DNA from 4 places in the Bacillus shivajii genome. Region 1 is predicted to be linked to each of the others. Evidence: a T-box and tRNA genes for the amino acid it is inferred to sense, from the RefSeq annotation. Region 1 holds a T-box; the other regions hold tRNA genes.
The links. The T-box of region 1 lies ahead of leuS (leucine--tRNA ligase). A T-box ahead of a tRNA ligase gene usually reads a tRNA of that ligase, here a tRNA-Leu.

Region 1 (7,266 bases):
AAAATAGATTGCGAAAACGACACTCATCCTCTAAAATTACTTAGAGAGACGAAATAGAATGGATAGGGAGGATTCTGCTCATGCCTAGAGCTATATGGATTCTCGTTATTGGCATGGCCATTAATGTCACAGGGGCCTCTTTTTTATGGCCTTTAAACACGATTTATATGAGCCAGGAGCTCGGACAAACGTTGACTGTGGCAGGAACGGTTCTTATGTTTAATGCGGGAGCAGGGGTAATTGGAAATTTAATAGGCGGTCAGCTTTTTGATCGTATAGGCGGTTATAAGACAATTATGAGCGGTCTGACGATTACCTTGAGCAGTGCTTTTATGCTAGCATGGCTGCATAGCTCGATCATAGCTTATGTGATTCTCCTAGTTTGCCTTGGATTCGGTGCAGGAATGATGATTCCTTGTATGTACGCGATGGCAGGGTCGCTATGGCCGGAAGGTGGCAGAAGGCCATTTAATGCGATGTATGTGGCACAAAACGTTGGTGTTGCAACAGGAGCAGCTCTTGGGGGGCTATTAGCAAGTTATCGCTTTGATTTTGTGTTTTTTGGCAATGGAATTATGTATTTGTCGTTTTTTATTCTAGCTTTTATCTTTTTTAGAAACTTACAAGTGAATCAAGACGTGTCTGCGCAAACTTCAAACGTATTTGAGCAGTCACAAGTTGTTGAAAATAAAAAGAGGTTTCATGCTTTAATTATTCTATGTATTGGCTTTTTAATTTGTTGGATTGCTTACGTACAATGGCAAACGACAATTAGTGTTCATACACAAAATTTAGGCATTCCATTAAATCAATATAGCATTCTATGGACCATTAATGGGGCAATGATTGTGTTTTGTCAGCCGTTCATTAAATTTTTCATCGTGCGCTGGGTCCATTCATTAAAAGCACAAATTTATGTCGGCGTATCGATTTTTATGGTCGCTTATCTCGTCCTATCACAAGCTGAAGTGTTTACGGCATTTGTCGTTGCAATGGTGATTTTAACAATTGGTGAGATGTTCGTATGGCCGGCTGTGCCGACGATTGCCCATAAGCTTGCACCAGAAGGGAAAGCTGGTTTCTATCAAGGAATTGTAAATAGTGTTGGTACTGGAGGGAGGCTGTTAGGGCCATTCATTGGTGGTGTTTTAGCAGACGTGTTTGGGATGACTGTACTGTTTTATGTTTTAGTTGTTTTATTTATTATTCCGTTTATTTCAACGACATTATTTGATCGGAATATTAAAGAAACATTTGAGAGACCAGAAGCACAAGCATCATAAATCGTGTTTATTTGACAAGAGATTTGGCAAAGATATGAAAAAGCCTTGACATCAGGCATTTACGTGCATAGAATACAAAGTAATTAGTAAATTTGAAATAAAGATGATGATAAGGAGTAGTAATGAATTGTCGAGCCTCAGAGAGTTAACGGCTGGTGGAAGTTAACCTCGATACTCATGAACTCGCCTTTGAATTGCAAAAGGGAACAGTGTTCAAAATGTGAGAAAAATTTCGAATGATACTTAACGTACCTTTTGACGTTTCACCGACGTTACAGGTTTAATGAGTGAACACGAATTTTGTGTTAATTCGGGTGGTACCGCGGGAAGGATAATCAACCTCTCGTCCCTTGTCAATGCTTGGGATGGGAGGTTTTTTTATTTTTTTAACACTTATCATCAACATTGACAAAGTATTGATTGGTTAAGACAGCTTTTAATATGAAAAGAGAAATGAACATTCAAGGAGGTTTTACAAAATGGCCTTTGACCATCAAGCCATAGAAAATAAGTGGCAAAAACATTGGGAAGAAAATAAAACGTTTAAAACAGAAGAAGATGCAACGAAAGAGAAGTTTTATGCATTGGATATGTTTCCATACCCTTCAGGAGCGGGCCTTCACGTAGGTCATCCAGAAGGATATACCGCAACAGACATTTTGTCTCGTATGAAACGAATGCAAGGGTATAACGTTTTGCATCCGATGGGGTGGGATGCGTTCGGCCTTCCAGCTGAGCAATATGCATTAGATACAGGAAACCATCCACGTGAATTTACACTACAAAATGTCGACACGTTCAGAAGACAAATTAAAGCACTCGGTTTTTCTTACGATTGGGACCGCGAAGTAAATACGACAGATGAAAACTATTACAAATGGACGCAATGGATTTTCTTAAAGCTTTATGAAAAAGGTCTTGCGTATGTTGATGAAGTTGCCGTGAATTGGTGCCCTGCACTTGGTACAGTACTTGCCAACGAAGAAGTTATCGATGGAAAGAGCGAACGTGGCGGACACCCAGTAGAACGTCGTCCGATGAAGCAGTGGATGTTAAAAATTACAGCATATGCTGATCGGCTATTAGAGGACCTTGATGACCTTGACTGGCCAGAAAGCTTAAAGGATATGCAACGTAATTGGATTGGCCGCTCTGAAGGGGCAGATGTTCACTTTGATATCGATGGAACAGACGACACGATCACGGTATTTACAACTCGTCCAGACACCCTATATGGATCGACATATCTTGTTCTATCCCCAGAGCATATACTCGTTGAGAAAATTACGACGTCTGAGCAAGAGCAAGATGTATCCGATTATAAACAAAAAGTTGCAACGAAAAGTGATCTAGAGAGAACAGAGCTTGCGAAAGAAAAAACAGGTGTATTTACTGGAGCATTTGCACTTCATCCAGTCACGGGTGAAAAGCTGCCAATTTGGATTGCAGACTATGTACTTGTCAACTACGGAACTGGAGCGATTATGGCTGTTCCAGGTCATGACGAACGCGACTATGAATTTGCACAAACATTTAACCTACCTATTAAAGAAGTCGTTTCAGGTGGAGATTTATCAAAAGAAGCCTACACTGGTGATGGTCCACACGTAAACTCGGATTTCCTTAATGGTCTGGAAAATGAAGAAGCAATTAAGAAAATGATTCAATGGTTAGAAGAGAATAAAAAAGGGACGCAAAAGGTCACGTACCGCCTTCGTGATTGGTTATTTAGCCGTCAACGTTATTGGGGGGAGCCAATTCCAATCATTCACTTTGAAGATGGGACGATGAAACCTGTTCCAGAAGAAGAACTGCCGCTTACCCTTCCAGAAATGGATGACTTTAAGCCAGCAGGAACAGGGGAATCCCCATTAGCGAATAACGAAGAGTGGCTTTATGTAAAGGATAAAGAAACAGGAGAAATTGGCCGTCGTGAAACGAATACGATGCCACAGTGGGCAGGAAGTTGCTGGTATTATCTTCGTTACATTGATCCAAATAACGATGAACAATTAGCAGATCCTGAAAAACTAAAGAAGTGGCTACCAGTCGACATTTATATTGGTGGAGCAGAACATGCTGTACTCCACTTGTTATATGCGAGGTTCTGGCATAAGTTCTTATATGATATTGGGGTTGTTCCAACGAAAGAGCCATTCCAGAAGCTGTTTAACCAAGGGATGATTCTTGGGGAAAACAACGAGAAAATGAGTAAGTCAAAAGGGAATGTTGTAAATCCTGATGACATTATTGAGTCACATGGTGCTGATACGCTTCGCCTTTACGAAATGTTTATGGGTCCACTGGATGCATCGATTGCATGGAGTACAACAGGATTAGATGGAGCACGTCGTTTCTTAGATCGTGTTTGGAGATTAATTGTCACTGATGGTGATGAGTTGAATTCTGTGATTGTCGACGATGAAGTAAGCGAATCAATGACGAGAACGTACCATCAAACAGTAAAGAAAGTGACGGAAGACTTTGAAGAGCTTCGCTTTAACACAGGCATCTCACAAATGATGGTATTTGTTAACGAAGCCTATAAAGAAGAAAAACTTTCTAAATCACAACTAGAAGGGTTCGTGAAGCTTCTTTCACCAGTCGCTCCTCATATTGCTGAAGAGCTATGGACCCGTCTCGGACATACGGAGTCAATCACTTATCAATCTTGGCCAGTGTACGACGAAACCTTACTTGTCGAAAACGAAGTAGAAATTGTTGTCCAAGTTAATGGGAAAGTCCGTTCAAAGCTTGTTATCGCCAAAGATGCAACAAAAGAAGAAATGGAGCAAAAAGCAGTTGCTCTTGAGAAAGTCCAAGAAGAAATCAGTGGCAAAACTGTTCGAAAAGTTATTGCTGTTCCAGGAAAACTTGTAAATATTGTTGCAAATTAAATAAATGATTCATGAATGCCCTTCAATTTGGAGGGCATTTTTCTTTTTGCATGAGGACAGTTAGTAGTCTTGGTCCGAGTTAGGGGACTTTAAGAACATCTAATAAAAGTATAGTTACATGGAATAATAACGACTGTTTTAACAAAGCTAATATAGAAATATTACATACAGTAAGGAGGGCTTGATATGTTGAAAAGAACCTTCAAATTTCTATTTCTACTATATTTAATTTTTGCAATAGCAGCATGTGTCCCAGAAGACCCTAATCAACAAACGGAAGAAAAGGGTGATGATCCAATTGAAGAAGAGCAAGATGACGAAGATGACGATGACGAAGATGAAGATGACGATGACGATGATGACGAAGATGATGACTAATAAGCCGAACTAAAAAATGTTATCGGCATGAGTGGTGACGGGTATGTGAATAGGATAAATGAAGGTCGATCATCTATTTAGTATGGAAAATAAGTTAAATAATCGTTGAATTTTTGAAGGGTAACTAGAACTGAATGTTTTAGTTATCCTTTTTTAGACTTTAAGAATGTCTAAAATTTTAATGTGTAAAGTAAGGCTTACCGGCTTAAGACCCGACGTCCTGTAGGAACGCCGGTGCTAGCACATCTTGTGGGTCGCAACTACGCCTCTGTCTTCGCCATAGAGGTTAGCCAATAGGCGAGTTTTCTTTACACTTTAAGAATTTTTAACTTTGCTAAAGGATTAAAGTATAACGGCAACTAAGGCTTTCGCCATTAGGACTTGGCGATAAGCCAAGTTTTCTTTAGGATAAAAAAATTTTGCATTTCATTATTACTAATTCTTTTAACAATTTTTTGAGTCATTCTAAGAATAATATTTTATTTTATAACAAAGCTAATATAGAAAATATTACATAATTGAAGGAGGTTCTATAATGTTAATAAAGAGTTTACGGATCCTTATGCTAATTTGTTTAATTTTTGCAATTGCAGCGTGTGCGCCAGAAGAAGATCAAAATCAAACAGAAGATGTGACAGGAGACAATGGTATAGAAGAAGAGCAAGCTGAAGAAGGCGAAGGGGAAGAAGCCGGAGCTCCACAACCTAAAAATGTCATTGTCATGATTGGTGACGGAATGGGGATGGGCCAAATGGAGGTTGCCCGTCTCTTCGAGCATGGAAAAGAAGGCGAATTGTTTATGGAAACACTACCTAACGTCGCACTTTCAAGAACATATTCTGCAGACAACATTGTTACTGACTCAGCAGCAGCAGGGACAGCTTTAGCAAACGGTGATAAAACAAATAACGGGATGCTTGGGGTAGGACCAGATGGCGATGAGTTAACGAGTGTCATCGATATTTTTAAAGAACAAGGCAAAACAGTTGGGATTGTCTCTACGAACACGGTAACAGATGCAACACCTGCAGGGTTTGTTGCAAAAGTTGAGCACCGTTCAGGGCAAGATGAAATTGCACGGCATATCTTTGATGGTCAGTATGATATTGCATTAGGTGGTGGAGAAAACTTCTTTTTACCTGATGCTCAAGATGGGAATGACTTACTTCAAGACTTTGAAGACGAAGGCTATGACATTGTTCGGAATCAAGAAGAGTTAGATGATTATGAGCCTGCCGCTGACTCGAAACTCTTAGGTTTATTCAACCCATCTTTTATGAATTACGTAAGTGACCGAGAAGTAAGAGATAGTGAAGAGCCGACATTAATTGAAATGTCTGAAAAAGCAATAGAAATTGCATCACAAAATGAAGATGGCTTTTTCCTAATGCTAGAAGGAGCTAGAATTGACCACGCTTCTCACGCAGCAGATTTTGTTGGGATTTGGAAAGAGACAGTAGAATTTGATAATGCGGTCGAGACTGTTGTAGATTGGGCCGAAGAGGATGGTGAAACGTTAGTTGTTGTTTTATCTGACCATGAAACGATGGGGATCGCAGCTTCTGAGGTAATGGATATTGAAGCACTAAAAGAAGTTGGCGTCTCGCCGGAGTATATTTCACAACAATTAGAGATCGATGAAGATACAGGAAACTTTACTGCTGCAAGCATTCGTGAAGTACTTCAAGAGTATGCAAATATTGAAGTAACAGAGGAAGAAATTAGTGAGTTCCAAGAAAATGTATGGGATAACGACGATCCTGAAGGACGCCTGATTTTAGCACACGAAATTGGTTGGGAAGTAGGAAGTATTATTGCGAACCATTACCGAGCTGGTGTGATGGATCGCCAAGTGAGAGAAGAAAGTGCAACTGGCGGTCATACTGGAAATATGGTTCCGGTGTTCGCAACGGGTGTAGGCGCTGAAAAATTTAATGGTGTACTTGATAATACTGAAATCCCAAGAATGGTTGCTGAAATAAGTGGTTTTGAATTTGAACTTCAAGAAGCTGAATAACAACTAATTTTTATATTAAAAAGGAGGATAACTAGTAGTTTTTGACTAGTTATCCTTCTCTTTTTCACTATTTACATGAATCAATTTCATAAGTTCGTTTCTTTCGCAATGAAACGAAATATCATAATTTGTAAATTTATTGTCGATAGATTAGTGCCTCTTCCTCTTCAAGCACTTCTTGGAAGATGATGCGTCGAGGCAGCTCGAAGAATATTCGGAGAAGCGAATGCTCGGTGCTCCTGCGCCGCTATGCTTGCTCGTCGTAGCTCGGAGCTTATTCGTGGAGGTATTGCTCGTTGCTCCTGCGGTTACTCGTCGCAGGTCGTAGTTGATTCAAGATGTATTAGCTTGTGCAACTACGCCTTTGTCTTCGCCTTAAAGGCTCTGTTAATCTTCATTGTTGATTTTTGAAAATCACGAGACGCCTGTGGGAAAAGCAAGTGCTGAAGATCCATCGGGATGTTTTCCCCGATTAGCTGAAGCCTTGCCCACGGCAAGCGAGTGTATTTTTGTAAAATCAACACTAGCCTTTAACAAAGCCTATTAAAAAGATAATATAGAAAATACCTCAAGAATATAAGGAGGATATAAAATCTTGAAACGAATTTTAAGTTTTCTATTTCTAACTTATTTAATCTTTGCAATTACAGCTTGTGTTCCAGAAGACCCTAATCAAAAAACTGACGAAAAA
Region 2 (7,266 bases), 1.4 Mb from region 1:
CGACCCTCTGATTAAAAGTCAGATGCTCTACCAACTGAGCTAATGGCTCGCAGTATTTGCGATGATGATATCTCATGAAGCTTACGGACGATGTAACGCTTCGTCTTCGTACCTGTTTCTTCCTCTGCTAGCTTATCCTCGATGCCTAATGCGTCGAAACAACTCGCAGCGGTTTCGTGATGAAAATGCTCGTAACTGAGCTAATGGCTCGCAGTATTTGCGATGATGATGTTTCATGAAGCTTACGGACGATGTAACGCTTCGTGTCAAAATAAATGGTGCTGGCCAGAGGACTTGAACCCCCAACCTACTGATTACAAGTCAGTTGCTCTACCAATTGAGCTAGGCCAGCAAAAAAATGGTGGCTCGGGACGGAATCGAACCGCCGACACACGGATTTTCAGTCCGTTGCTCTACCGACTGAGCTACCGAGCCAAATGGCGGTCCCGACGGGAATCGAACCCGCGATCTCCTGCGTGACAGGCAGGCATGTTAACCGCTACACCACGGGACCACTACATCTTTTCATACTTTATTTAGATTGATAATAATATTGGTTGCGGGGGGCGGATTTGAACCACCGACCTTCGGGTTATGAGCCCGACGAGCTACCAGACTGCTCCACCCCGCGACGTTATGAAAACTTACGGATGATGTTGTGCTCCGTAGCGTTTTTGACTGTCTCTTCCTCTTCTACCACCACTCTGTAGTTTATGCGTCGAGACAACTTGCTGTATTACAGCGAAATAATTGATCATTGTTCCATCGACTAAGCGACCGAGCCAAATGGCGGTCCTGCCGGAAACCAGAATCCACGATCTCCTGCATGATATGCATGGATGTTAAATACTACACAACGAAATCAAATCATCTTTTCATAGTCTTTATTTAGGTTGATAATAATATTGGTTGCGGGGGGCGGATTTGAACCACCGACCTTCGGATTATGAGCCCGACGAGCTACCAGACTGCTCCACCCCGCGGCGTTATGAAAGCTTACGGATGATGTTTTGCTCCGTAGCATTTTAGACTGTCTCTTCCTCTTCTACCACCGCTTTGTAGTTTATGCGTCGAGACAACTCGTAGATCATTCGACGATGTTGCGCTCGTTGCTCCACCCCGCGGCGTTATGAAAGCTTACGGATGATGTTTTGCTCCGTATCATATTAGACTGTCTCTTCCTCTTCTAGCACCGCTTTGTAGTTTGTGCGTCGAGACAACTCGCTGTATTACAGCGAAATAATTGATCATTGTTCCATCGACTAAGCGACCGAGCCAAATGGCGGTCCTGCCGGAAACCAGAATCCACGATCTCCTGCATGATATGCATGGATGTTAAATACTACACAACGAAATCAAATCATCTTTTCATAGTCTTTATTTAGGTTGATAATAATATTGGTTGCGGGGGGCGGATTTGAACCACCGACCTTCGGATTATGAGCCCGACGAGCTACCAGACTGCTCCACCCCGCGGCGTTATGAAAGCTTACGGATGATGTTTTGCTCCGTAGCATTTTAGACTGTCTCTTCCTCTTCTACCACCGCTTTGTAGTTTATGCGTCGAGACAACTCGTAGATCATTCGACGATGTTGCGCTCGTTGCTCCACCCCGCGGCGTTATGAAAGCTTACGGATGATGTTTTGCTCCGTATCATATTAGACTGTCTCTTCCTCTTCTAGCACCGCTTTGTAGTTTGTGCGTCGAGACAACTCGCTGTATTACAGCGAAATAATTGATCATTGTTCCATCGACTGAGCTACCGAGCCAAATGGCGGTCCTGCCGGAAACTAGAATCCACGATCTCCTGCATGATATGCATGGATGTTAAATACTACACAACGAAATCAAATCATCTTTTCATAGTCTTTATTTAGGTTGATAATAATATTGGTTGCGGGGGGCGGATTTGAACCACCGACCTTCGGATTATGAGCCCGACGAGCTACCAGACTGCTCCACCCCGCGGCGTTATGAATGCTTACGGATGATGTTTTGCTCCGTAGCGTTTTTGACTGTCTCTTCCTCTTCTAGCAACGCTTTGTAGTTTTTGCGTCGAGACAACTCGTAGATCATTCGACGATGTCGCGCTCGTTGCTCCACCCCGCGGCGTTAATAATAATTTTTTTATGAACACGATTATGAGTCGTGTGTAATTGTAAATGGTGGAGGATGGCGGGCTCGAACCACCGACCCCTTGCTTGTAAGGCAAGTGCTCTCCCAACTGAGCTAATCCTCCAGATGGTGACCCATAGGGGATTCGAACCCCTGTTACCGCCGTGAAAGGGCGGTGTCTTAACCACTTGACCAATGGGCCTATCTATAATTCCACAAGAATCAGTTTAACCTTCAACAAAGTTATTGTAGTATGGTGGGCCTGAGTGGACTCGAACCACCGACCTCACGCTTATCAGGCGTGCGCTCTAACCAGCTGAGCTACAGGCCCATTTTTTTAAAAATGGAGCGGGTGATGAGAATCGAACTCACGACATCAGCTTGGAAGGCTGAGGTTTTACCACTAAACTACACCCGCATATTAATTTATTAAGGTGAATACTTTTATCCTAGTACATATCTTGCATGGTCGGGAAGACAGGATTTGAACCTGCGACCCCTTGGTCCCAAACCAAGTGCTCTGCCAAGCTGAGCTACTTCCCGTTCTATGGCGCGCCCGAGAGGAGTCGAACCCCTAACCTTTTGATCCGTAGTCAAACGCTCTATCCAATTGAGCTATGGGCGCAAATAACTTTTATTGAAAAATATAACTTACAAATATATATGGTGCACTTCCACAACTGCTGATTTTACTTCGCTATGAAGTATTTCAACGTAGTATCGTAACAAATTGCTGGTACCGAGGGCCGGACTTGAACCGGCACGGTAGTCACCTACCGCAGGATTTTAAGTCCTGTGTGTCTGCCAATTCCACCACCCCGGCAGGACTTGTGAATCATTATTTATTTAAAAAATAATGGAGCGGAAGACGAGATTCGAACTCGCGACCCCCACCTTGGCAAGGTGGTGTTCTACCACTGAACTACTCCCGCATATATGGCAGGGCTAGCAGGATTCGAACCTGCGAATCACGGAATCAAAATCCGATGCCTTACCGCTTGGCTATAGCCCTTTAATTTAAAATATAGGGGCGTTGATGGAAATAAAATGCGCGGTCTCTTGCGTGACTAGGATTTTAACCGCTATATCACGGGAACAGATTAATATGGCGGAGGAGGAGGGATTCGAACCCCCGCGGGCCATGAAGCCCCTGTCGGTTTTCAAGACCGATCCCTTCAGCCGGACTTGGGTACTCCTCCGTATTCATATGGCCTAGGCGGTGTCAATCCAGCCCACGACCTCATTCGTATCAAACATGCGCTATAGTCAACTGAACTATATAGCTACAATATTTGTCCTTAAAAATATAATGGTGGAGCCTAGCGGGATCGAACCGCTGACCTCCTGCGTGCAAAGCAGGCGCTCTCCCATCTGAGCTAAGGCCCCACAAAAAAGCCCAGCAACGTCCTACTCTCACAGGGGGAGAGCCCCCAACTACCATCGGCGCTGGAGAGCTTAACTTCCGTGTTCGGCATGGGAACGGGTGTGACCTCTCCGCTATCGTCACTGGACTTATGAAATTGAGAAGTATTGTACTCTCAAAACTAGATAACATTTGACTGATGACCTTCGGTCTGAAGGTTAATGTAATACTTTGGTTAAGCCCTCGATCGATTAGTATCTCTCAGCTCCACGTGTTGCCACGCTTCCACATGAGACCTATCAACCTCATCTTCTCTGAGGGATCTTACTCACTTGACGTGATGGGAAATCTCATCTTGAGGGGGGCTTCATGCTTAGATGCTTTCAGCACTTATCCCGTCCACACGTAGCTACCCAGCTATGCTCTTGGCAGAACAACTGGTACACCAGCGGTGTGTCCATCCCGGTCCTCTCGTACTAAGGACAGCTCCTCTCAAATTTCCTACGCCCGCGACGGATAGGGACCGAACTGTCTCACGACGTTCTGAACCCAGCTCGCGTACCGCTTTAATGGGCGAACAGCCCAACCCTTGGGACCTACTTCAGCCCCAGGATGCGATGAGCCGACATCGAGGTGCCAAACCTCCCCGTCGATGTGGACTCTTGGGAGAGATTAGCCTGTTATCCCCAGGGTAGCTTTTATCCGTTGAGCGACGGCCCTTCCATACGGTGCCGCCGGATCACTAAGCCCGACTTTCGTCCCTGCTCGACCTGTATGTCTCGCAGTCAAGCTCCCTTATGCCTTTGCACTCTGCGAATGATTTCCAACCATTCTGAGGGAACCTTTGGGCGCCTCCGTTACTTTTTAGGAGGCGACCGCCCCAGTCAAACTGCCCACCTGACACTGTCCCTGAACCGGATCACGGTCCGAGGTTAGAATTCCAGTACAGCCAGGGTAGTATCCCACCGACGCCTCCACCGAAGCTAGCGCTCCGGCTTCCAAGGCTCCTACCTATCCTGTACAAGCTGTACCAAAATCCAATATCAAGCTACAGTAAAGCTCCATGGGGTCTTTCCGTCCTGTCGCGGGTAACCTGCATCTTCACAGGTAATATAATTTCACCGGGTCTCTCGTTGAGACAGTGCCCAAATCGTTGCACCTTTCGTGCGGGTCGGAACTTACCCGACAAGGAATTTCGCTACCTTAGGACCGTTATAGTTACGGCCGCCGTTTACTGGGGCTTCAATTCAGAGCTTCTCCCTAATGGGATAACCCCTCCTCTTAACCTTCCAGCACCGGGCAGGTGTCAGCCCCTATACTTCGCCTTGCGGCTTGGCAGAGACCTGTGTTTTTGATAAACAGTCGTTTGGGCCTATTCACTGCGGCTCTCTCGGGCGTAAACCCTAATAGAGCACCCCTTCTCCCGAAGTTACGGGGTCATTTTGCCGAGTTCCTTAACGAGAGTTCTCCCGCGCGTCTTAGAATTCTCTTCCCGCCTACCTGTGTCGGTTTGCGGTACGGGCACCAGTCACCTCGCTAGAGGCTTTTCTAGGCAGTGTAGGATCAGGAACTTCGCTACTAAAATTTCGCTCGCCATCACAGCTCAGCCTTACGGTAAGCGGATTTACCTACTTACCAGCCTAACTGCTTGGACACGGACATCCAATGCCGTGCTTACCCTACCTTCCTGCGTCCCCCCATTGCTCAAATGGTGACGTGGTGGTACAGGAATTTCAACCTGTTTTCCATCGCCTACGCCTTTCGGCCTCGGCTTAGGTCCCGACTAACCCTGAGCGGACGAGCCTTCCTCAGGAAACCTTAGGCTTTCGACGGAGGGGATTCTCACCCCTCTTTTCGCTACTCATACCGGCATTCTCACTTCCAAGCGCTCCACCCATCCTCTCGGTTGAGCTTCAACGCCCTTGGAACGCTCCCCTACCACTGTCCGTAAGGACAATCCATAGCTTCGGTGATACGTTTAGCCCCGGTACATTTTCGGCGCAGAGTCACTCGACCAGTGAGCTATTACGCACTCTTTCAATGGTGGCTGCTTCTAAGCCAACATCCTGGTTGTCTAAGCAACTCCACATCCTTTTCCACTTAACGTATACTTGGGGACCTTAGCTGATGGTCTGGGCTGTTTCCCTCTTGACTACGGATCTTAGCACTCGCAGTCTGACTCCCGAGGATAAGTATTTGGCATTCGGAGTTTGACTGAATTCGGTAATCCTGTGGGGACCCCTAGTCCAATCAGTGCTCTACCTCCAATACTCTTCCCTCGAGGCTAGCCCTAAAGCTATTTCGGGGAGAACCAGCTATTTCCGAGTTCGATTGGCATTTCACCCCTACCCACACCTCATCCCCTCACTTTTCAACGTGAGTGGGTTCGGGCCTCCATCCAGTGTTACCTGGACTTCACCCTGGACATGGGTAGATCACACGGTTTCGGGTCTACAACCACGTACTCATTCGCCCTATTCAGACTCGCTTTCGCTGCGGCTCCGTCTCTTCAACTTAACCTTGCACGTAATCGTAACTCGCCGGTTCATTCTACAAAAGGCACGCCGTCACCCATTAACGGGCTCCGACTACTTGTAGGCACACGGTTTCAAGATCTCTTTCACTCCCCTCCCGGGGTGCTTTTCACCTTTCCCTCACGGTACTGGTTCACTATCGGTCACTAGGGAGTATTTAGCCTTGGGAGATGGTCCTCCCAGATTCCGACGGGGTTTCACGTGTCCCGCCGTACTCAGGATCCACTCCGGAGGAAACGAAGTTTCGACTACAGGGCTTTTACCTTGTCCCGCGGACCTTTCCAGGTCGCTTCATCTACTCCGTTTCTTTGTAACTCCGTATGGAGTGTCCTACAACCCCAAGAGGCAAGCCTCTTGGTTTGGGCTAGTTCCGTTTCGCTCGCCGCTACTCAGGAAATCGCATTTGCTTTCTCTTCCTCTGGGTACTAAGATGTTTCAGTTCCCCAGGTCTGCCTTCTCATACCCTATGTATTCAGGTATGGATACCACCTCATTACAGGTGGTGGGTTCCCCCATTCGGAAATCTCCGGATCAAAGCTTACTTACAGCTCCCCGGAGCATATCGGTGTTCGTCCCGTCCTTCTTCGGCTCCTAGTGCCAAGGCATTCGCCGTGCGCCCTTTCTAGCTTAACCACTTTGCTGCAGATGGCCTTCGTTCTTCTTCGTCAGCGTCGTCTGTCGCTCCTGTCACGTATCCTTTAAACATACGCTCAGTCGCTCCATTCCTTGCTTCCTCGAATAACTTGACCCTCTTTGCAAACTCAATTTCAAATCGAGTTTTACAAAAGCTTGTGGCGTCATATTAACCTTCTAAGACACTCGGTTGTACTCTGTCGAATCCATTACTGAATTCGTTTCAAACAACCGGTGAAGATCAATCAGTCTATATCTGTTATCTAGTTTTCAAAGAACAACGACGCACAGGATGTGCTAGCTTCGGCGTTATCACAGGACGTGATGTCTTTAGCCGAAGTTCGTTAAAATCCTTACGTCTTGAGAGATAAAAAATAAACCTCTCAAAACTAAACAAAAAGCGCAAACGATCGATAAAGTAATGAGCTAATAGCTCCTTAGAAAGGAGGTGATCCATCCCCACCTTCCGGTAGGGATACCTTGTTACGACTTCACCCCAATCACCTGTCCCACCTTCGGCGGCTGGCTCCAAAAGGTTACCGCACCGACTTCGGGTGTTACAAGCTCTCGTGGTGTGACGGGCGGTGTGTACAAGGCCCGGGAACGTATTCACCGCGGCA
Region 3 (7,266 bases), 1.6 Mb from region 1:
AATGACATTTAAAGAAGGTAAAATCTCAGCGGAGAAAAAATCAAAAGCTGAGGACGAAAAAAATATCTTTGAAATGTACTATGAGTATAGTGAAGAAATAAAAAAAATCGTCCCGCATCGTGTTCTAGCCCTAAACCGAGGTGAGAAAGAAGATGTATTAAAAGTTGCTATTGTTGCACCTCGAGATAGAGTAATAACATATATAAAATCAAAAATCATTAAACATAGTAGGAGCATTGTTGAAGTACAGCTAAAAGAAGCAATTGAAGATAGTTATAAACGCTTAATCGAGCCATCCATAGAGCGTGAGATACGAAAAGAAATGACTGAAAAGGCGGAAGAACAAGCTATTCATATTTTCTCAGAAAACTTGCGTAATTTATTGTTACAACCACCTCTTAAAGACAGAATTGTGCTAGGGGTGGACCCAGCGTATCGGACAGGTTGTAAGTTAGCGGTTGTAGACGAAACAGGAAAAGTGCTTGATATTGATGTCATTTACCCGACACCACCAAAAAATGCAGTTGACCAAGCAAAGGAAAAAGTGAAATCCTTTATTGAAAAATATCAAATTGAAATGATTGCGATCGGAAATGGTACGGCATCTCGTGAAACTGAGCAATTTATTGCTGATCTAATGAAGGAAGTAGATCGTAAATTGTACTATTTAATTGTAAATGAAGCGGGAGCGAGTGTTTATTCTGCTTCAAAATTAGCGAAAGAAGAGTTCCCTGATTTACAAGTGGAAGAGCGGAGTGCTGTTTCTATTGCAAGAAGAATACAAGATCCGCTTGCAGAGCTCGTGAAAATTGACCCGAAGTCAGTTGGCGTTGGTCAATATCAACATGACGTCACACAGTCGAAGTTAAATGACCAGCTTACTTTCGTCGTTGAAACAGTTGTAAACCAAGTAGGAGTTAACTTAAATACTGCTTCTTCTTCATTATTACAATATGTTTCAGGCTTATCAAAATCCGTAGCCAATAATATTGTGAAATACCGAGAAGAAGAAGGAAAGTTTATAAATAGAAAACAATTGAAGAAGGTCCCGCGTTTAGGGAATAAAACATATGAACAAAGTATAGGTTTCTTAAGGATTATTGATGGTGACCAACCGCTAGACCGTACAAGCATTCACCCAGAAAGTTATTCCGTTACAAAGGAAATCATGAAAGACTTAAGTATTAAGGAAGAGGATTTAGGGACAACTGATATTAAGGAAAGAATAGAGCAATTGAATGTGAATGAACTTGCTGACAAATACGGTGTAGGTATTCCAACGCTTCAAGACATTCTTGATGCATTATCTAGACCTGGGCGTGATCCACGTGAGGATGTTCCAAAGCCTGTTCTTAAAACTGATGTGTTATCAATGGATGACCTCTCAAAGGGAATGGAGTTACAAGGGACGATAAGAAATGTTGTTGACTTTGGAGCATTTGTAGATATTGGTGTAAAAGAAGATGGACTTGTCCACATATCAAAGCTAGCCAACCGCTTTGTAAAACATCCGATGGAAATTGTCTCTGTCGGTGACGTTGTTACTGTATGGGTTGATGATGTCGATATGAAAAAGGGACGAATTGCCTTAACGATGTTAAAACCGGAAAAGCAACTGACAAATGGCTAACTTGGGAAAGAGGGGGGGATCCCCTCTTTTTTAAAATCGTTAAGAATCTACAAATCTTTTGGTAAGAAAATACTCGACGCTGTGAAAATTTTAAAGTGTATAAGTTCAACTATGGTTCTAGTAACGCCTATAGGCTCGGCAATCAAAGATTAGAACTTAAAAAATTTCTATAGTAGTATCTTATTGTGATTTAGATGACGAGTATGGCGTGGATCTTTTATAATAAAACCAACATTGGTTTAAAATCCGGATTCTACGCAGGTCCTTACGCTGATAGGCCTCTTGTAATTGGTTGCGTAGCCAAGAGGGCATAAAGTAACCTCCTTTCGTTCGTATTAAATGATAGTTCGGATAGTATTAATTAATATATGTTCGAAGGATTGTCCTTGTTTTCAAATTGATGAAGATATAACAAGAACGTAATATTTACAAGCTGTAAATAGCGGAGTATAGATACTGAAGTATTGAAGTGGGCTTGGGAAAGGAGGGTGTCTAGGAAGTGAATAATGAACAATTACAACAGTTAGTTGAACAGATATCGGTAAATTCATTTAATAAGCCGTTCCAGCATGATGCATATTTTAATAATAGGTTAAGAACAACAGGGGGGCGTTACTCATTAGCAGATCACCATATTGAGATCAACCCAAAGCATTATGAACACTTCGGATATGAAGAGTTAGTAAAAATCATTAAGCATGAACTTTGCCATTACCACTTACACATTGAAGGAAAAGGGTACATGCATAAAGATAGAGAGTTTAAAAATTTGCTAAAAGCGGTTGGTGGCTCGAGGCATTGTCAAACACTCCCTGGGACTCGGAAAAAATCTAAGGTCATTCATATGTACCAATGTACTTCTTGTGATTTAATCTATAAAAGGAAAAGAAGAATAGATACGAAGAAGTATGTTTGTGGGAAGTGTAAAGGAAAGTTAAAAATTGTTAAAACGATTTCTGGATAAAAAGTTGATTTTTATTAAATCTCTATGCTATTATATAAATCTCATCAAGAGAGCCTACCAACAACATTAAGGAAGTGAACAACTACAGTAACGTGGGTTTGACATTAATATTATCTTTGTTTAAAATAATAATTGTCGTTATTATTCCACAGTAGCTCAGTGGTAGAGCAATCGGCTGTTAACCGATCGGTCGTAGGTTCGAGTCCTACCTGTGGAGCCATTTCTTTTTTTGGGGGAAGTCCTTACTCATTTTTGTTCCTTAATAAATGGGACAAGCTAAAAGTAAGCAGATAAATATAATTAAGAGAGAATGCGACTCCGTAAAAAAACAGTTGACATAATCTTGTTGATTGTGTAAGATATAAAAGTCGCAAAAAAACACTAACAATATTCCACAGTAGCTCAGTGGTAGAGCAATCGGCTGTTAACCGATCGGTCGTAGGTTCGAGTCCTACCTGTGGAGCCATTCTTATGGAGAAGTACCCAAGTGGCTGAAGGGGCTCCCCTGCTAAGGGAGTAGGTCGTGTGAGCGGCGCGAGGGTTCAAATCCCTCCTTCTCCGCCATTAAATATTAGGCCCGTTGGTCAAGTGGTTAAGACACCGCCCTTTCACGGCGGTAACAGGGGTTCGAATCCCCTACGGGTCACCATTAGTTTTTTCAAAGTCTCGTATACATGAGGATGTGAGTGAGCGCATCTGACAAAGAGATTCGCCGCCCCTTATGCAGATCGTTTTGTTTGAAAGAAGCAAGAAGGTCGAGGAAGAAAGGGAACGAGCACTGGAGCGTATACCACATACGTGAGGATGTGAGTGAGCGCATCTGACAAAGAGATTCGCCGCTTATTTCAAACAAATAGGGAGGATTAGCTCAGTTGGGAGAGCACTTGCCTTACAAGCAAGGGGTCGGTGGTTCGAGCCCGCCATCCTCCACCATTAATTAAATATAATAGACGTCAAATAGTGTGGTCCCGTGGTGTAGCGGTTAACATGCCTGCCTGTCACGCAGGAGATCGCGGGTTCGATTCCCGTCGGGACCGCCATTTTTTTTATTTTAGTGTGCGGGTGTGGCGGAATTGGCAGACGCGCTAGACTTAGGATCTAGTGCCTTCGGGCGTGGGGGTTCGACTCCCTCCACCCGCACCATTATAATAATCTTTCATTTGTTGCGGTCGTGGCGGAACGGCAGACGCGCTAGGTTGAGGGCCTAGTGGGGGCGACCCCGTGGAGGTTCAAATCCTCTCGACCGCACCATTTTATATAACAGCCTAATATAGGCGCCCGTAGCTCAATTGGATAGAGCGTTTGACTACGGATCAAAAGGTTAGGGGTTCGACTCCTCTCGGGCGCGCCATTAACTATCTCTTATCAGTTGTCAGCGCTAATCCGAAAAATAATACGGGAAGTAGCTCAGCTTGGCAGAGCACTTGGTTTGGGACCAAGGGGTCGCAGGTTCAAATCCTGTCTTCCCGACCAGGATATTTCAGTGTTTTATAATAAGGTAGTCATTTATAATATATGCGGGTGTAGTTTAGTGGTAAAACCTCAGCCTTCCAAGCTGATGTCGTGAGTTCGATTCTCATCACCCGCTCCATGAAAATTATTTTAAAATAACTCTTGCATCATTATCTTATCGATGATATAGTAGTTAATGTTGCTTGAGGGCCTGTAGCTCAGCTGGTTAGAGCGCACGCCTGATAAGCGTGAGGTCGGTGGTTCGAGTCCACTCAGGCCCACCATATATTGACCTTTGAAAACTAAACAAAAAGCCAAGCGAAATGGGATATAAAAATATCCCGTCAATGAATTTTTTTTTTTTTTTTTTTTTTTTTTTTTTTTTTGATGTCAGAGACATTAAACTCTTAAGATGATTTTTTCATCACAATTTATTGGAGAGTTTGATCCTGGCTCAGGACGAACGCTGGCGGCGTGCCTAATACATGCAAGTCGAGCGGACCAATTAAAAGTTTACTTTTATGAGGTCAGCGGCGGACGGGTGAGTAACACGTGGGCAACCTGCCTTACAGACTGGGATAACTCCGGGAAACCGGGGCTAATACCAGATGACCAATAGAGTCGCATGACTCTATTGTAAAAGTTGGGATTTATCCTAACACTGTAAGATGGGCCCGCGGCGCATTAGCTAGTTGGTGAGGTAAGAGCTTACCAAGGCGACGATGCGTAGCCGACCTGAGAGGGTGATCGGCCACACTGGAACTGAGACACGGTCCAGACTCCTACGGGAGGCAGCAGTAGGGAATCATCCGCAATGGGCGAAAGCCTGACGGTGCAACGCCGCGTGAGTGATGACGGTCTTCGGATTGTAAAGCTCTGTTGTTAGGGAAGAACAAGTGCCGTTCGAATAGGGCGGCACCTTGACGGTACCTAACCAGAAAGCCCCGGCTAACTACGTGCCAGCAGCCGCGGTAATACGTAGGGGGCAAGCGTTGTCCGGAATTATTGGGCGTAAAGCGCGCGCAGGCGGTCTCTTAAGTCTGATGTGAAAGCCCACGGCTCAACCGTGGAGGGTCATTGGAAACTGGGGGACTTGAGTGTAGGAGAGGAAAGTGGAATTCCACGTGTAGCGGTGAAATGCGTAGATATGTGGAGGAACACCAGTGGCGAAGGCGACTTTCTGGCCTACAACTGACGCTGAGGCGCGAAAGCGTGGGGAGCAAACAGGATTAGATACCCTGGTAGTCCACGCCGTAAACGTTGAGTGCTAGGTGTTAGGGGTTTCGATGCCCTTAGTGCCGAAGTTAACACATTAAGCACTCCGCCTGGGGAGTACGGCCGCAAGGCTGAAACTCAAAGGAATTGACGGGGGCCCGCACAAGCAGTGGAGCATGTGGTTTAATTCGAAGCAACGCGAAGAACCTTACCAGGTCTTGACATCCTCTGACAACCCTAGAGATAGGGCTTTCCCCTTCGGGGGACAGAGTGACAGGTGGTGCATGGTTGTCGTCAGCTCGTGTCGTGAGATGTTGGGTTAAGTCCCGCAACGAGCGCAACCCTTGACCTTAGTTGCCAGCATTTAGTTGGGCACTCTAAGGTGACTGCCGGTGACAAACCGGAGGAAGGTGGGGATGACGTCAAATCATCATGCCCCTTATGACCTGGGCTACACACGTGCTACAATGGATGGTACAAAGGGCAGCGAGACCGCGAGGTTGAGCGAATCCCATAAAGCCATTCTCAGTTCGGATTGCAGGCTGCAACTCGCCTGCATGAAGCCGGAATTGCTAGTAATCGCGGATCAGCATGCCGCGGTGAATACGTTCCCGGGCCTTGTACACACCGCCCGTCACACCACGAGAGCTTGTAACACCCGAAGTCGGTGCGGTAACCTTTTGGAGCCAGCCGCCGAAGGTGGGACAGGTGATTGGGGTGAAGTCGTAACAAGGTATCCCTACCGGAAGGTGGGGATGGATCACCTCCTTTCTAAGGAGCTATTAGCTCATTACTTTATCGATCGTTTGCGCTTTTTGTTTAGTTTTGAGAGGTTTATTTTTTTTTGTCTCTCAAGATAGATAGCTTTGCAGAGAAGATCAAGCTGACGAAGAAGAGCGACGATCATCTGCAGCAAATTGTTCTTTGAAAACTAGATAACAGATTAAGACTGATTGATCTTCACCGGTTGTTTGAAACGAATTCAGTAATGGATTCGACAGAGTACAACCGAGTGTCTTAGAAGGTTAATTTGACGCCATATACGCAGATGGAACCAATTGAGAAAGTTGGTTTTACAAAGAGCACCAAGGAGTTCAAGGAAACAAGCGACGAATCCCCGGAACGTACATTTTTGGTACGTGAGGATGATGAGGCGCGCAGTTGACGCAGAAATCCGAAGGTGATCTGCAGTAAAATGGTTAAGCTAGAAAGGGCGCACGGCGAATGCCTTGGCACTAGGAGCCGAAGAAGGACGGGACGAACACCGATATGCTCCGGGGAGCTGTAAGTAAGCTTTGATCCGGAGATTTCCGAATGGGGGAACCCACCACCTGTAATGAGGTGGTATCCATACCTGAATACATAGGGTATGAGAAGGCAGACCTGGGGAACTGAAACATCTTAGTACCCAGAGGAAGAGAAAGCAAATGCGATTTCCTGAGTAGCGGCGAGCGAAACGGAACTAGCCCAAACCAAGAGGCTTGCCTCTTGGGGTTGTAGGACACTCCATACGGAGTTACAAAGAAACGGAGTAGATGAAGCGACCTGGAAAGGTCCGCGGGACAAGGTAAAAGCCCTGTAGTCGAAACTTCGTTTCCTCCGGAGTGGATCCTGAGTACGGCGGGACACGTGAAACCCCGTCGGAATCTGGGAGGACCATCTCCCAAGGCTAAATACTCCCTAGTGACCGATAGTGAACCAGTACCGTGAGGGAAAGGTGAAAAGCACCCCGGGAGGGGAGTGAAAGAGATCTTGAAACCGTGTGCCTACAAGTAGTCGGAGCCCGTTAATGGGTGACGGCGTGCCTTTTGTAGAATGAACCGGCGAGTTACGATTACGTGCAAGGTTAAGTTGAAGAGACGGAGCCGCAGCGAAAGCGAGTCTGAATAGGGCGAATGAGTACGTGGTTGTAGACCCGAAACCGTGTGATCTACCCATGTCCAGGGTGAAGTCCAGGTAACACTGGATGGAGGCCCGAACCCACTCACGTTGAAAAGTGAGGGGA
Region 4 (7,266 bases), 2.2 Mb from region 1:
TCTTCGATTAGTAAAAGAGGCCTCGGTTCGTTCAACACTCGTTCAAGAATGCTTACCTTGTCTTCTTCATTTAAAGCAGAATAGTCTTCAGTAATATTTACAGCCTTTAAAACTTCAGTGATTGCAGTTTCATGTTCACCACTATGGTTTCTAATATCAAGTGTCGCTAAATGAAATCCGAACAATTCAACTTGACGAATGAGCTTACGGATCGTTTTTAATTTATTATGAGCTGGCTGATGCTTTTCGGCACTTTCTTTAATGAACTTTAAGTCGTGAAGTAACTCTTCTGAAGCTTTATAGCCATAATCTGATTTTCCGACGTTACGAAGGCGTTTAAGGATGACCGCGAACTTACGACGATAAATTTCATTTTTTACTTGCCATTTTTCATCTTCATCCATATACTTCTTCTCATCTTTTTCGACTGATTCGATAAGATCTTCACTAATTGACACGCGCGTTGTAGACTGACTAAATCGCTTCATTAATTCTACAACGGCTGCTTTATATTTTTTGATAACTAATCTTCTTTGAAGCTTTAATGTTTCCCATGTAATTTCTGGAGTCACGTTTGGGTTACCATCTCGGTCTCCACCGATCCACGATCCAAAGTGGAGAAAGTTCGGAACTTTGTAATCACTATTTGGATAGTAGTCTTTTAGTTGATTTTCTAATTCTTGATGGACCTCAGGTAACACTTCAAATAAAGTATGATCAAAGTAATAAAGACCATTTTTCACTTCATCTAAAACACTAGGCTTACGTTGGCGTAATTCATCCGTCTGCCATAAAGCTGTTACCTCATTAAACAAACTTTCGTCTAAATCGGCACGTTGTTTCTGTGTTAACAATGGATTATCGAATTGTTGCAAGATCATTGAAATTCGCTTTTGTGTTTCAAGTACGGTACGCTTCGTTGCTTCCGTTGGGTGTGCAGTAATAATGAGTTCAATCGATAAATCATTTAAAACTTGTTGAATAACTTCTTCAGAAAATTTGTCCTCTTTCAGTGCAGCAACTGCACTTTCAATTGAAACAGGCTGAACGGCGCCTTCATCTTGTAATTGATATTGACGTCTGCGACGAATACGATGATTTTGTTCGGCAATATTTATAAGGTGAAAATAAATGGAAAAGGCACGAATAACTTGTTGCCTAACTGGTGGTTGAACACTATTAATCTCTTCTTTTAAACTTTCATATAAGTTTTCATCATAATTTTTTCTTAAGTTTTTCGTTTTTTCTCTGATTTCTTCGACTTTGTTAAATAAAGAGATACCACCATGATGAACGAGAATTTCCCCTAGGATATTACCGAGTTTTTTCACATCATTTCGTAAAAGTAAACTACTATCAGTTACATTTATCATATAAGTCATCTCCTAATATTTTCAGTATATATTGAAAAAAGTTGGTTTTACAAAGAGCACCAAGGCGCACAAGGAAACAAGCAACGAATCCTCGGGGCATACATAGTTGGTACGTGAGGATGATGAGGAGAAGCGTAGTTAACTCACAAATCTAAAGGTGACTTGAAGTAAAATGGTGCTGCAGGGTAATTAGTAAAGTAATGCCTACGCTATCGATCAATAATGAAAAAATCATGACCTCTAACGTCCCAAGGTGGACAAAAAACGTCCCATAACTTGAAAGGATACTATTATTCTCTATGATTTTTACTATATTAACATACTAGACTATGAGTAATCAAATTTTTAAGAAAATTCTATCGTAGATAAGTTAGCCGTATTCCTTAGCAAATGATGAAATAATGGATTGTGCATTTTTATAGTACATAAAATTGCAATGCACTCATACATCGTTTTGCAACTAAAATTACATTAGATAATTTCTATTTGACACGGTCCTTTATGAGCATGATGTCAAACCAGGAAGCCAGGAAACTCGCCTTGCCATCCAGGCTATCATGCTAGTTGTACCGTATCAAATAGATGGACTTTTATTACGTATTTCTATTTTGCAATATATAACTACGTTCCGTATTTGACGATAACATGACTAGTTAAAGCATGAACGAAAAAGTAATTGAAACTAAAGGAAATGTGAATTGAACTTTGATGTCTTTTCATACAGAGCCTTCATTCATTTTTTGGACTAAACTAAATGGATTCGATATTTTGACTTTATTCCAACATCAATATCACTTCTTCTGAACTTTCCCTATATATAATAAGGGAGGCGGTTTCACCGTAGTTTACAGGCTTTTCCCTTCTCAGTATTCTTCCTAATTATATGTTCACTTTCCAGTACGATCTGATTGTCTACACGTACTTAGCAGAAAAATCAAAAAAAACGACTCTCAACGTTTTTTAAATCGTTAAGAGTCGCTGGATTATCATTTATGTATGGTACCGGTGGTCGGGGTCGAACCGACACTCCAGAAGGAACACGATTTTGAGTCGTGCGCGTCTGCCAATTCCGCCACACCGGCAAATCACACTGGCAGTATATATTGATAAATTATAATTGGTGCCGAGGGCCGGACTTGAACCGGCACGGTAGTCACCTACCGCAGGATTTTAAGTCCTGTGTGTCTGCCAATTCCACCACCCCGGCATGAGGTATAAAGGACTTTTTATTATGGAGGCGGCACCCGGATTCGAACCGGGGATCAGGGTTTTGCAGACCCATGCCTTACCACTTGGCTATGCCGCCATATGTTATTCTGGAGCGGAAGACGGGATTCGAACCCGCGACCCCCACCTTGGCAAGGTGGTGTTCTACCACTGAACTACTTCCGCATGAAAATGGCAGGGCTAGCAGGATTCGAACCTGCGAATCACGGAATCAAAATCCGATGCCTTACCGCTTGGCTATAGCCCTTTAATTTATCTCGAATGGGGCGGCTGATGGGAATCGAACCCACGAATGCCGGAACCACAATCCGGTGCGTTAACCACTTCGCCACAACCGCCATAATAATCATATACATTAAACAGTATAATCTAAACCCTTGTATTATGTTCAGAAAAATACTGATAAATTTAAAATTATGGTTTTGTAAGTTTCGTTCAGTATTCAAATGGTGGAGGGGGAGAGATTCGAACTCCCGAACCCTGAGGGAGCGGATTTACAGTCCGCCGCGTTTAGCCACTTCGCTACCCCTCCAAATGAGACAATAAATATATTACCGAATCTTTTATAATTCGTCAAGAGAAAATAAAAAATGGTGCTGGCCAGAGGACTTGAACCCCCAACCTACTGATTACAAGTCAGTTGCTCTACCAATTGAGCTAGGCCAGCAAAAAAATGGTGGCTCGGGACGGAATCGAACCGCCGACACACGGATTTTCAGTCCGTTGCTCTACCGACTGAGCTACCGAGCCAAATGGCGGTCCCGACGGGAATCGAACCCGCGATCTCCTGCGTGACAGGCAGGCATGTTAACCGCTACACCACGGGACCACACAAATATGTATTTAAAATTTGGTTGCGGGGGGCGGATTTGAACCACCGACCTTCGGGTTATGAGCCCGACGAGCTACCAGACTGCTCCACCCCGCGTCGTTATGAAAGCTTACGGATAATGTTATGCTCCGTAGCATATTAGACTGTCTCTTCCTCTTCTAGCACCGCTTTGTAGTTTATGCGTCGAGACAACTCGTAGATCATTCGACGATGTTGCGCTCGTTGCTCCACCCCGCGACGATATGAAAGCTTACAGGTGAACACGATTTTGAGTCGTGTGCGCTTGTATAAAATGGTGGAGGATGGCGGGCTCGAACCACCGACCCCTTGCTTGTAAGGCAAGTGCTCTCCCAACTGAGCTAATCCTCCAAATTGGTGACCCATAGGGGATTCGAACCCCTGTTACCGCCGTGAAAGGGCGGTGTCTTAACCACTTGACCAATGGGCCTTATATTTCTGGCGGAGAGAGAGGGATTTGAACCCTCGAGACGGGTTTAAACCGCCTACACGATTTCCAATCGTGCTCCTTCGGCCACTCGGACACCTCTCCGTATGGCTCCACAGGTAGGACTCGAACCTACGACCGATCGGTTAACAGCCGATTGCTCTACCACTGAGCTACTGTGGAATAAAAATTGGCCCAGCAACGTCCTACTCTCACAGGGGGAGAGCCCCCAACTACCATCGGCGCTGGAGAGCTTAACTTCCGTGTTCGGCATGGGAACGGGTGTGACCTCTCCGCTATCGTCACTGGACTTATGAAATTGAGAAGTATTGTACTCTCAAAACTAGATAACATTTGACTGATGACCTTCGGTCTGAAGGTTAATGTAATACTTTGGTTAAGCCCTCGATCGATTAGTATCTCTCAGCTCCACGTGTTGCCACGCTTCCACATGAGACCTATCAACCTCATCTTCTCTGAGGGATCTTACTCACTTGACGTGATGGGAAATCTCATCTTGAGGGGGGCTTCATGCTTAGATGCTTTCAGCACTTATCCCGTCCACACGTAGCTACCCAGCTATGCTCTTGGCAGAACAACTGGTACACCAGCGGTGTGTCCATCCCGGTCCTCTCGTACTAAGGACAGCTCCTCTCAAATTTCCTACGCCCGCGACGGATAGGGACCGAACTGTCTCACGACGTTCTGAACCCAGCTCGCGTACCGCTTTAATGGGCGAACAGCCCAACCCTTGGGACCTACTTCAGCCCCAGGATGCGATGAGCCGACATCGAGGTGCCAAACCTCCCCGTCGATGTGGACTCTTGGGAGAGATTAGCCTGTTATCCCCAGGGTAGCTTTTATCCGTTGAGCGACGGCCCTTCCATACGGTGCCGCCGGATCACTAAGCCCGACTTTCGTCCCTGCTCGACCTGTATGTCTCGCAGTCAAGCTCCCTTATGCCTTTGCACTCTGCGAATGATTTCCAACCATTCTGAGGGAACCTTTGGGCGCCTCCGTTACTTTTTAGGAGGCGACCGCCCCAGTCAAACTGCCCACCTGACACTGTCCCTGAACCGGATCACGGTCCGAGGTTAGAATTCCAGTACAGCCAGGGTAGTATCCCACCGACGCCTCCACCGAAGCTAGCGCTCCGGCTTCCAAGGCTCCTACCTATCCTGTACAAGCTGTACCAAAATCCAATATCAAGCTACAGTAAAGCTCCATGGGGTCTTTCCGTCCTGTCGCGGGTAACCTGCATCTTCACAGGTAATATAATTTCACCGGGTCTCTCGTTGAGACAGTGCCCAAATCGTTGCACCTTTCGTGCGGGTCGGAACTTACCCGACAAGGAATTTCGCTACCTTAGGACCGTTATAGTTACGGCCGCCGTTTACTGGGGCTTCAATTCAGAGCTTCTCCCTAATGGGATAACCCCTCCTCTTAACCTTCCAGCACCGGGCAGGTGTCAGCCCCTATACTTCGCCTTGCGGCTTGGCAGAGACCTGTGTTTTTGATAAACAGTCGTTTGGGCCTATTCACTGCGGCTCTCTCGGGCGTAAACCCTAATAGAGCACCCCTTCTCCCGAAGTTACGGGGTCATTTTGCCGAGTTCCTTAACGAGAGTTCTCCCGCGCGTCTTAGAATTCTCTTCCCGCCTACCTGTGTCGGTTTGCGGTACGGGCACCAGTCACCTCGCTAGAGGCTTTTCTAGGCAGTGTAGGATCAGGAACTTCGCTACTAAAATTTCGCTCGCCATCACAGCTCAGCCTTACGGTAAGCGGATTTACCTACTTACCAGCCTAACTGCTTGGACACGGACATCCAATGCCGTGCTTACCCTACCTTCCTGCGTCCCCCCATTGCTCAAATGGTGACGTGGTGGTACAGGAATTTCAACCTGTTTTCCATCGCCTACGCCTTTCGGCCTCGGCTTAGGTCCCGACTAACCCTGAGCGGACGAGCCTTCCTCAGGAAACCTTAGGCTTTCGACGGAGGGGATTCTCACCCCTCTTTTCGCTACTCATACCGGCATTCTCACTTCCAAGCGCTCCACCCATCCTCTCGGTTGAGCTTCAACGCCCTTGGAACGCTCCCCTACCACTGTCCGTAAGGACAATCCATAGCTTCGGTGATACGTTTAGCCCCGGTACATTTTCGGCGCAGAGTCACTCGACCAGTGAGCTATTACGCACTCTTTCAATGGTGGCTGCTTCTAAGCCAACATCCTGGTTGTCTAAGCAACTCCACATCCTTTTCCACTTAACGTATACTTGGGGACCTTAGCTGATGGTCTGGGCTGTTTCCCTCTTGACTACGGATCTTAGCACTCGCAGTCTGACTCCCGAGGATAAGTATTTGGCATTCGGAGTTTGACTGAATTCGGTAATCCTGTGGGGACCCCTAGTCCAATCAGTGCTCTACCTCCAATACTCTTCCCTCGAGGCTAGCCCTAAAGCTATTTCGGGGAGAACCAGCTATTTCCGAGTTCGATTGGCATTTCACCCCTACCCACACCTCATCCCCTCACTTTTCAACGTGAGTGGGTTCGGGCCTCCATCCAGTGTTACCTGGACTTCACCCTGGACATGGGTAGATCACACGGTTTCGGGTCTACAACCACGTACTCATTCGCCCTATTCAGACTCGCTTTCGCTGCGGCTCCGTCTCTTCAACTTAACCTTGCACGTAATCGTAACTCGCCGGTTCATTCTACAAAAGGCACGCCGTCACCCATTAACGGGCTCCGACTACTTGTAGGCACACGGTTTCAAGATCTCTTTCACTCCCCTCCCGGGGTGCTTTTCACCTTTCCCTCACGGTACTGGTTCACTATCGGTCACTAGGGAGTATTTAGCCTTGGGAGATGGTCCTCCCAGATTCCGACGGGGTTTCACGTGTCCCGCCGTACTCAGGATCCACTCCGGAGGAAACGAAGTTTCGACTACAGGGCTTTTACCTTGTCCCGCGGACCTTTCCAGGTCGCTTCATCTACTCCGTTTCTTTGTAACTCCGTATGGAGTGTCCTACAACCCCAAGAGGCAAGCCTCTTGGTTTGGGCTAGTTCCGTTTCGCTCGCCGCTACTCAGGAAATCGCATTTGCTTTCTCTTCCTCTGGGTACTAAGATGTTTCAGTTCCCCAGGTCTGCCTTCTCATACCCTATGTATTCAGGTATGGATACCACCTCATTACAGGTGGTGGGTTCCCCCATTCGGAAATCTCCGGATCAAAGCTTACTTACAGCTCCCCGGAGCATATCGGTGTTCGTCCCGTCCTTCTTCGGCTCCTAGTGCCAAGGCATTCGCCGTGCGCCCTTTCTAGCTTAACCACTTTGCGGCAGATAACCATCGGATTTCTGCGTCAGCTGCGATCTTCGAGATCCTCACGT

Region 2: it encodes a tRNA-Leu, which carries the amino acid that the T-box ahead of leuS (leucine--tRNA ligase) is inferred to sense. The anticodon was not compared.
Region 3: it encodes a tRNA-Leu, which carries the amino acid that the T-box ahead of leuS (leucine--tRNA ligase) is inferred to sense. The anticodon was not compared.
Region 4: it encodes a tRNA-Leu, which carries the amino acid that the T-box ahead of leuS (leucine--tRNA ligase) is inferred to sense. The anticodon was not compared.

Annotation. Positions count from the first base shown of each region.
Region 1 covers NZ_CP084703.1:3,327,286-3,334,551, reverse strand. The annotation lists gene LGQ02_RS16175 (MDR family MFS transporter) at 81-1,283, shown strand; T-box leader at 1,381-1,637, shown strand; gene leuS (leucine--tRNA ligase) at 1,763-4,180, shown strand; gene LGQ02_RS16165 (hypothetical protein) at 4,367-4,558, shown strand; gene LGQ02_RS16160 (alkaline phosphatase) at 5,094-6,575, shown strand; gene LGQ02_RS16155 (hypothetical protein) at 7,171-7,266, shown strand, end outside.
Region 2 covers NZ_CP084703.1:1,953,441-1,960,706, reverse strand. The annotation lists tRNA gene LGQ02_RS09640 (tRNA-Lys) at 1-49, opposite strand, end outside; tRNA gene LGQ02_RS09635 (tRNA-Thr) at 277-352, opposite strand; tRNA gene LGQ02_RS09630 (tRNA-Phe) at 360-435, opposite strand; tRNA gene LGQ02_RS09625 (tRNA-Asp) at 439-514, opposite strand; tRNA gene LGQ02_RS09620 (tRNA-Met) at 555-631, opposite strand; tRNA gene LGQ02_RS09615 (tRNA-Met) at 907-983, opposite strand; tRNA gene LGQ02_RS09610 (tRNA-Met) at 1,400-1,476, opposite strand; tRNA gene LGQ02_RS09605 (tRNA-Met) at 1,893-1,969, opposite strand; tRNA gene LGQ02_RS09600 (tRNA-Val) at 2,165-2,240, opposite strand; tRNA gene LGQ02_RS09595 (tRNA-Glu) at 2,244-2,318, opposite strand; tRNA gene LGQ02_RS09590 (tRNA-Ile) at 2,371-2,447, opposite strand; tRNA gene LGQ02_RS09585 (tRNA-Gly) at 2,461-2,534, opposite strand; tRNA gene LGQ02_RS09580 (tRNA-Pro) at 2,583-2,659, opposite strand; tRNA gene LGQ02_RS09575 (tRNA-Arg) at 2,665-2,741, opposite strand; tRNA gene LGQ02_RS09570 (tRNA-Leu) at 2,851-2,939, opposite strand; tRNA gene LGQ02_RS09565 (tRNA-Gly) at 2,974-3,048, opposite strand; tRNA gene LGQ02_RS09560 (tRNA-Gln) at 3,054-3,128, opposite strand; tRNA gene LGQ02_RS09555 (tRNA-Ser) at 3,223-3,315, opposite strand; tRNA gene LGQ02_RS09550 (tRNA-Ala) at 3,427-3,502, opposite strand; rRNA gene rrf (5S ribosomal RNA) at 3,511-3,627, opposite strand; rRNA gene LGQ02_RS09540 (23S ribosomal RNA) at 3,711-6,646, opposite strand; rRNA gene LGQ02_RS09535 (16S ribosomal RNA) at 7,088-7,266, opposite strand, start outside.
Region 3 covers NZ_CP084703.1:503,677-510,942, forward strand. The annotation lists gene LGQ02_RS02515 (Tex family protein) at 1-1,630, shown strand, start outside; gene cmpA (cortex morphogenetic protein CmpA) at 1,811-1,942, opposite strand; gene LGQ02_RS02525 (SprT family protein) at 2,130-2,594, shown strand; tRNA gene LGQ02_RS02530 (tRNA-Asn) at 2,740-2,814, shown strand; tRNA gene LGQ02_RS02535 (tRNA-Asn) at 2,986-3,060, shown strand; tRNA gene LGQ02_RS02540 (tRNA-Ser) at 3,068-3,158, shown strand; tRNA gene LGQ02_RS02545 (tRNA-Glu) at 3,169-3,243, shown strand; tRNA gene LGQ02_RS02550 (tRNA-Val) at 3,452-3,527, shown strand; tRNA gene LGQ02_RS02555 (tRNA-Asp) at 3,559-3,634, shown strand; tRNA gene LGQ02_RS02560 (tRNA-Leu) at 3,653-3,737, shown strand; tRNA gene LGQ02_RS02565 (tRNA-Leu) at 3,760-3,845, shown strand; tRNA gene LGQ02_RS02570 (tRNA-Arg) at 3,869-3,945, shown strand; tRNA gene LGQ02_RS02575 (tRNA-Pro) at 3,991-4,067, shown strand; tRNA gene LGQ02_RS02580 (tRNA-Gly) at 4,112-4,185, shown strand; tRNA gene LGQ02_RS02585 (tRNA-Ile) at 4,254-4,330, shown strand; rRNA gene LGQ02_RS02590 (16S ribosomal RNA) at 4,478-6,032, shown strand; rRNA gene LGQ02_RS02595 (23S ribosomal RNA) at 6,459-7,266, shown strand, end outside.
Region 4 covers NZ_CP084703.1:1,040,844-1,048,109, reverse strand. The annotation lists gene ppc (phosphoenolpyruvate carboxylase) at 1-1,373, opposite strand, end outside; tRNA gene LGQ02_RS05050 (tRNA-Leu) at 2,371-2,455, opposite strand; tRNA gene LGQ02_RS05045 (tRNA-Leu) at 2,492-2,580, opposite strand; tRNA gene LGQ02_RS05040 (tRNA-Cys) at 2,606-2,679, opposite strand; tRNA gene LGQ02_RS05035 (tRNA-Gly) at 2,691-2,765, opposite strand; tRNA gene LGQ02_RS05030 (tRNA-Gln) at 2,773-2,847, opposite strand; tRNA gene LGQ02_RS05025 (tRNA-His) at 2,863-2,938, opposite strand; tRNA gene LGQ02_RS05020 (tRNA-Tyr) at 3,048-3,132, opposite strand; tRNA gene LGQ02_RS05015 (tRNA-Thr) at 3,192-3,267, opposite strand; tRNA gene LGQ02_RS05010 (tRNA-Phe) at 3,275-3,350, opposite strand; tRNA gene LGQ02_RS05005 (tRNA-Asp) at 3,354-3,429, opposite strand; tRNA gene LGQ02_RS05000 (tRNA-Met) at 3,452-3,528, opposite strand; tRNA gene LGQ02_RS04995 (tRNA-Val) at 3,726-3,801, opposite strand; tRNA gene LGQ02_RS04990 (tRNA-Glu) at 3,806-3,880, opposite strand; tRNA gene LGQ02_RS04985 (tRNA-Ser) at 3,890-3,982, opposite strand; tRNA gene LGQ02_RS04980 (tRNA-Asn) at 3,986-4,060, opposite strand; rRNA gene rrf (5S ribosomal RNA) at 4,071-4,187, opposite strand; rRNA gene LGQ02_RS04970 (23S ribosomal RNA) at 4,271-7,206, opposite strand.